Regions from separate parts of the Pseudomonas sp. PAMC25584 genome, predicted to be linked through region 3. Evidence: riboswitches for the same ligand, from Rfam matches in the RefSeq annotation. Region 3 holds a riboswitch; each other region holds the start of a gene.
The links. Region 3 has a riboswitch for cobalamin ahead of ACS5Q8_RS16150 (CbtB domain-containing protein). Riboswitches for the same ligand answer to the same signal wherever they lie in the genome.
Positions count from the first base shown of each region.

Region 1 (2,260 bases), 680 kb from region 3:
GCGTTTATCCAAGGACTGCGAGGAACTTACGATGCCCCCACGCACCGCCAAAATCGACCTTTCGCGCCGCCCCCGGCTCGCCGATCTGCGCCCGTTGATCGCGGCCAGCCCCAGCCTCATGGAGGCCAGGGCGGCGACTGTGCGCGTCACCGCGGCCAAGGACCTGCAGGACCGGGGCGGCTACGCTGAAGCGTTTCTCGACCGCTTCGTGGTGCCATGGCCCACGGTGGATGAGGCCCTGGCGGCTGACGTACAACCGCTGCGCCTGGACTACACGCATTTCTCAGTGACCATGTCCCGCTCGAGGCGACTGGCGCTCTACGTGGGCGCCAATATCGATGGCGGACAGCATGTGGATATCATCCGCAGCAACGACGCCTGGGCCTACGACGGTCGCCTGCCCATCAGCGCACAGGTGGGCGACGCGCTCTACACCAACAATGGCCTGGACCGCGGTCACCTGGTACGCCGACAAGACCCCAACTGGGGCGACGCCGCCAACACGGCCAATGCCGACACCTTCCACTTCACCAACTGCTCACCGCAGATGAGCGGGTTCAACCAGAAGACCTGGCTGGAGCTCGAGGACTACATTCTCGATAACACTCAACGCTGGAAAGCCCGGGCCACGGTGTTTACCGGCCCGGTGCTGGCTGACGACGACCGTGTTTACCGGGGCGTTAAAATCCCCAAGGCATTCTGGAAAGTGGTCGCCTACCTCAGCGACGACGGCGAGCCCTCCGCCAGCGCCTACATGATCGACCAAAGCCGTGAACTGGGTCAGCTCGACCTCATGTTCGGCCAGCTCAGAACCTACCAACGCAGCGTGATTCAGATAGAGCGATTGACCGGTATTCGCTTCGGCAACCTGGCCGACTACGACGGTTTCAGCAACGAAGAGCGCGCCACGGGGACGCGAATTGAAGCGCTGATCCAGGGCCCTGAAGATATTCGTCTCTGACCGGGCGACCTAAGGCTATATCGCCTCGCCGTGATCGACTACCATACCGCGCCGGTTCCCAAACGGGACTAATAGGGAATCCGAAGCGCGGTACATCGCGCCAATCGGAACTGCCCCCGCAACTGTAGATGCCGAGCCTGCTCCCCCACTGCCACTGGACCACGTCCGGGAAGGCCGGAGCGTGGCGACGACGCATCAGTCAGGAGACCTGCCGGCCCAGCAAAATCACTAACCGGCGGGGTGTCCGGGAAGGACATCCTTGCCTGCCTCAACCGCAGCGGTCGAGGGCGTATTTCCGAACCGTACATCCCCAGCTCCAGGTACGGCTTCAAGGAGATTGCCCCATGCTGCCACGCGTTATCGCCCTGCTCACCGGGCTGGGCTTGTGTGCCCTGGCCCAAGCCAACCCCACTCAGTACCCGCTGACGGTGGAGAACTGCGGCAGCACCCTGACCTTCGCGCAAGCGCCCGCCCGCAGCGTGACCATCGGCCAGGCTGCCACCGAAATGCTCTATGCCCTCGGCGTGGGCGATAAAGTAGTCGGCACGTCGCTGTGGTTCAACAACGTGTTGCCGCCATTCAAGGCGCTGAACGACAACATCGAACGCCTGGCCAATAACGAACCGAGTTTCGAGTCGGTGATCGCCAAACGCCCGCAACTGGTGGCGGCCGAGCTGGAATGGGTGGTCGGCCCGCAAGGCGTGGTGGGCACCCGCGAGCAGTTTCATGAGTTGAAGATCGCCACCTACCTGTTGCCCTCCGACTGCGAAGGCAAGGACAACCGGGTGGGCGCCGACGGCACGCGGCTGGAGCCATTCCGTGTCGACACGATCTACAAGAGCATCCGCCAACTGGCCGAGATTTTCGACGTACAAGATCGCGGCCGGCAACTCAACGATGAACTCAAGACACGCCTGGCCAAGTCCGTCGCCACGGTGCACAGCAAGGGGCTCAAGCAGGCCAGCGCGTTGGTGTGGTTCTCCAGCGCCGAGATGGCCAGCGATCCCTACGTGGCCGGCCACAAGGGCGTCCCTGAGTTCATGCTGCAAACCCTCGGCCTGCGCAACGTGGTGCAGTCCGATGAGGAATGGCCCGCCGTCGGCTGGGAAACCATCGCCAAGGCCAACCCCACCGTGCTGGTGATCGCGCGTATGGACCGCCGCCGCTACCCGGCTGACGATCATGAACAGAAGCTGGCCTTCCTGCGCAGCGACCCGGTGACGCGCAACATGGACGCGGTTAAACACAACCGCATCATCATCCTCGACGCCATGGCCCTGCAGGCCAGCGTGCGCACCT
Region 1 covers NZ_CM176870.1:4,232,199-4,234,458, forward strand. Annotated here, with positions in the region: gene ACS5Q8_RS19640 (DNA/RNA non-specific endonuclease) at 32-961, shown strand; cobalamin riboswitch at 997-1,191, shown strand; gene ACS5Q8_RS19645 (ABC transporter substrate-binding protein) at 1,306-2,260, shown strand, end outside.
Region 1: linked by a shared signal. The riboswitch ahead of ACS5Q8_RS19645 (ABC transporter substrate-binding protein) and the one ahead of ACS5Q8_RS16150 (CbtB domain-containing protein) in region 3 are both predicted to bind cobalamin.

Region 2 (2,260 bases), 930 kb from region 3:
CGTTCTCCGCCACGTTGCTGTTGGAACCCACGCTCACATACAGCTTGCTGCCGTCCTTGCTGGCCACCACGTTTTTCGTCCAGTGGTGGTTGATGCTGCCGCCGGGCAGGTCGATGACCTTGCTGCCGGCGGTCTTGATCGCGGTCTCGCCCGTCTGATAGGGAAAGCGCAGCAGCTTGTCCGAATCGGCCACGTACAGGTCATTGCCGACCAGCGTCATGCCGAAGGGCGAGTTGAGGTTTTCCAGGAATACCGTGCGGGTCTCCGCGACCCCATCATGGTCGGCATCGCGCAGCAGGGTGATGCGGTTCGGGCTCGGTACCCCGGCGCCGGCGCGGCCCATGACTTTCTCCATCACCCAGCCACGAAGGCCTTTGGAATCATCCGGCTTGGGCGGCGCGTTGGTTTCCGCCACCAGCACATCGCCGTTGGGTAATACGTACAGCCAGCGCGGGTGGTCCAGGCCTTCGGCGAAGGCCGCCACCTGGGTGCCGGCGGCGGCCGTGGGCTTGGTGCCCGCTGGCCAGCCAATGGCCGGGGCGATGTTCACAGTGGGGATCAGCGTCTTGTTCGGCTCCGGCAATTGCGGTGAGGGCCCGGTGCCGTCGGATACCTTCAGGGTCGAGCTTTCGCCGCAGGCGGCAAGGCTGCCCGCGAGCATGATCAGTAAGGCGAGTCTTGTTTTATGCATGGTTTTCTCCTGGATGCCTGTAAGGGTAGAGGTGTGTGTTGCGACGATGGTTCAAGTACAAGGCCAGCTTTAATTGACGCTCCACCCCCAACCCACTAACCTTCGCGGCTTGTTCCAGGTGCTCTGTGACCTACGGGTCGACTGAGTGAAACAGGGAAGCCGGTGAGTGAGCGCACTTGTACACAGTGTTGCCGCGATTCCGGCGCTGCCCCCGCAACGGTAAATGAGTCAAAACGGTGCTGTTTGCCACTGTATCGCCCGCGATATGGGAAGGCGCGCCGTCGGCGTGTGCTCTAGCGCGCCACTCATGAGCCCGGAGACCGGCCCGGATCATCCAACAGCATCACGGTGGGCGATGCTTGGCTGTCTGTTTTTGATTTTTCCTGCCCGCCGTTTTTGTCCAGCCCCAACGGAGAGCTGCCATGACCGATTCCCCCGAGCGCGACGAACGCCACCTGGCGCGCATGCTGCGTAAAAAAGCCGTGATCGATGAGCGCATCGCCAATTCTCCGAACGAATGCGGCTTGCTGCTGGTGCTGACCGGCAACGGCAAAGGCAAGAGCAGCTCGGCATTTGGCATGCTGGCCCGCGCCATGGGCCACGGCATGCAGTGCGGTGTGGTGCAGTTCATCAAGGGGCGCAACAGCACCGGCGAAGAGCTGTTCTTCCGCCACTTCCCCGAGCAAGTGCGTTTTCATGTGATGGGCGAGGGTTTTACCTGGGAAACCCAGGACCGCCAGCGCGACATCGCGGCCGCCGAAGCTGCCTGGGCGGTGTCCCGCCAATTGCTGCAAGACCCGTCCATCCGCCTGGTGGTGCTGGATGAGCTGAACATCGCGCTCAAGCACGGCTATCTCGACCTGGATCAAGTCCTTGGTGACCTGCAGGCCCGCCCGCCGATGCAGCACGTGGTCGTCACCGGCCGTGGCGCCAAGCCCGAGCTGATCGAAATGGGCGACACCGTCACCGAGATGGGCATGCTCAAGCACGCATTCCAAGCCGGTATCAAGGCACAGAAAGGCGTCGAACTTTGAATCAGCCCCGTCATTGCCCGGCCGTCTTGATCGCCGCGCCGGCGTCCGGCCAGGGCAAAACCACGGTCACCGCCGCGCTGGCCCGTTTGCACCGCAACCTGGGTCGCAAGGTGCGCGTGTTCAAATGCGGCCCGGACTTCCTCGACCCGATGATTCACGAGCGCGCCAGCGGTGCGCCGGTGTATCAATTGGATATGTGGATGGTAGGCGAGCAGGAAAGTCGCCGCTTGCTGTGGGAAGCGGCGGGGGAGGCGGACCTGATCCTGATCGAAGGCGTGATGGGCCTGTTCGACGGCACGCCTTCCAGCGCTGACCTGGCGCGACACTTCGGTGTGCCGGTGCTCGGCGTGATCGATGGCACGGCCATGGCACAAACCTTCGGTGCCTTGGCCCTCGGCCTGGCACGCTACCAGCCGGACTTGCCGTTCGCCGGCGTGCTGGCCAACCGCGTCGGCACCCTGCGCCATGCACAACTGCTTGAAGGCAGCCTCACCGAAGGCCTGCGCTGGTATGGCGCGCTGTCCCGCGAGACCGC
Region 2 covers NZ_CM176870.1:4,478,827-4,481,086, reverse strand. Annotated here, with positions in the region: gene ACS5Q8_RS20765 (PQQ-dependent sugar dehydrogenase) at 1-691, opposite strand, end outside; cobalamin riboswitch at 791-1,034, shown strand; gene cobO (cob(I)yrinic acid a,c-diamide adenosyltransferase) at 1,114-1,725, shown strand; gene ACS5Q8_RS20755 (cobyrinic acid a,c-diamide synthase CobB) at 1,722-2,260, shown strand, end outside.
Region 2: linked by a shared signal. The riboswitch ahead of cobO (cob(I)yrinic acid a,c-diamide adenosyltransferase) and the one ahead of ACS5Q8_RS16150 (CbtB domain-containing protein) in region 3 are both predicted to bind cobalamin.

Region 3 (2,260 bases):
CACCTTCGTGATGATGATCGTGATGGCTGTGGCGACCGTCGATGTGCTCTTCGGAGCCGGCGTCCAGGCCGATCAACACGTCCAGCGGCACACGACCGCTGCTGGCTTCGATGATCTTCACCGCCGGCGGCAGCTCTTCAGCGACTTCCAGGCGCACGCGGGCCAGGTCTTCGGGGCTGATCAGGTCGCACTTGTTGAGGATCACCAGGTCGGCGCTGGCCAGTTGGTCGGCGAACAGCTCATGCAGCGGTGATTCGTGGTCCAGGTTCGGGTCGAGCTTGCGCTGGGCGTCGACCTGGTCCGGGAACGCAGCGAAGGTGCCGGCCGCCACAGCGGGACTGTCGACCACGGTGATCACTGCATCGACCGTGCAGGCGCTGCGGATTTCCGGCCACTGGAACGCCTGCACTAGGGGCTTTGGCAGGGCCAGGCCGGAGGTTTCGATGAGGATATGGTCGAGGTCGCCGCGACGGGCGACCAGCTCGCGCATCACCGGAAAGAACTCTTCCTGCACGGTGCAGCACAGGCAGCCGTTGGCCAGCTCATACACGCGACCGTTGGCTTCTTCCTCGGTGCACCCGATGGAGCACTGCTTGAGGATTTCACCGTCGATGCCCAGCTCGCCGAACTCGTTGACGATCACCGCGATGCGACGGCCCTGGGCGTTATCGAGCATATGGCGCAGCAAGGTGGTTTTGCCCGAGCCGAGAAAGCCGGTAACGATGGTGACGGGGAGTTTGGCCAGTGTTTTCATCGGATGCCCTTGGGGGCGGGCATACGGGACGATAGGCCCTGCGCAGCGCGCAGCAGCAGATTTCGTCACCGGATCACCCCGCCCGGTTGAATTGAAAAATCGGTTACGAGGCAGGTCTCCTGGCTTGAGGCTTGCGGGTCTTGCGACCGGCGCTGGCTGCGCCTTCCCGCCTTGATGGCAGTGGCGTGGCAGTCAGATAAACCCTTCACAGTTGCGGGGGCAGCCGCGGCTTGAACCGCGTTCCCTTCTTAGCTTCGGCCTGGGCCGAAGAACCTCGAAGGTGCAAGGCTACAGGGGCTCGGTCAATTTGACTACCGTCGCCCTGCATGCTTTCCTACTCACCTTGTTTCGGGTGCCCTTCACAGGGTGAAACGGGAAACCGGTGAGTCATAGCGATATGACCAGTCCGGTGCTGCCCCCGCAACGGTAAGCGAGCGAAGCGTCACAGCCACTGTGCTTTGTGCATGGGAAGGCGATGCTTTCAGGACTCAGTTCAAGAGCCCCCTCGCAAGCCCGGAGACCGGCCCGAAAAAATCATCCAACAAACCCGCGGTGGGCGGGCGCTGTTTGAATTCTGCGTGCCTGGCTCGTGGGGTTTTCATGCGCTCGTGTCACCCTGAAACCCTGAAGGGACGCGCCATGTCGATCATCAGCAGCACCTCGCATACCGCCAGCAGCACCACCACCCTGAGCCAACGCTTGAGCGCCGCCATCGGCGCGTCGATCCTCGGCGCGTGCCTGGTGTATTTCGCTGGGTTCTCGCATATCGAAGCGGTACACAACGCCGCCCACGATACCCGCCACAGCGCCGCGTTCCCGTGCCATTGAGAGCTGCCGACATGATCAAGCGTATTGCGCAAACCGCAGGTTTCAGCGGGCTGCTGGCCGCCCTGTTGCTAACCTTGCTGCAAAGTTTCTGGGTCGCCCCGCTGATCATGCAGGCGGAAACCTTTGAAAAAGCCCCGGCCGCGACGGAAGTGGTGCATGAGCACGCCGCCGGTACAACCGCGCACACCCATGACGCCGAAGCCTGGGAACCGGAAGACGGCTGGCAACGCGTGCTGTCCACCACCGGCGGCAACCTGGTGGTGGCGGTCGGTTTCGCGCTGATGCTCGCCGGTCTCTACACCCTGCGCGCGCCGACCCGCACGGCTCAAGGGCTGCTGTGGGGCCTGGCCGGCTACGCGACCTTTGTCCTGGCACCAACCCTGGGCCTGCCACCGGAATTGCCGGGCACTGCCGCCGCCGACCTGGCGCAACGGCAGATCTGGTGGATTGGCACTGCGGCCTCAACCGCGGCCGGTATCGCGCTGCTGGTATTTGGAGGCAACTGGCTGCTCAAAGCGCTGGGCGCGGCGATCCTCGTGGTGCCCCATGTGATTGGCGCACCGCAACCTGAAGTACATTCGATGCTAGCCCCTGAGGCTCTGGAGGCGCAGTTCAAGATCGCCTCGCAACTGACCAACGTCGCGTTCTGGCTGGCGTTGGGCCTGATCAGCGCCTGGC
Region 3 covers NZ_CM176870.1:3,549,652-3,551,911, forward strand. Annotated here, with positions in the region: gene cobW (cobalamin biosynthesis protein CobW) at 1-754, opposite strand, end outside; cobalamin riboswitch at 847-1,046, opposite strand; cobalamin riboswitch at 1,088-1,297, shown strand; gene ACS5Q8_RS16150 (CbtB domain-containing protein) at 1,394-1,582, shown strand; gene ACS5Q8_RS16155 (CbtA family protein) at 1,594-2,260, shown strand, end outside.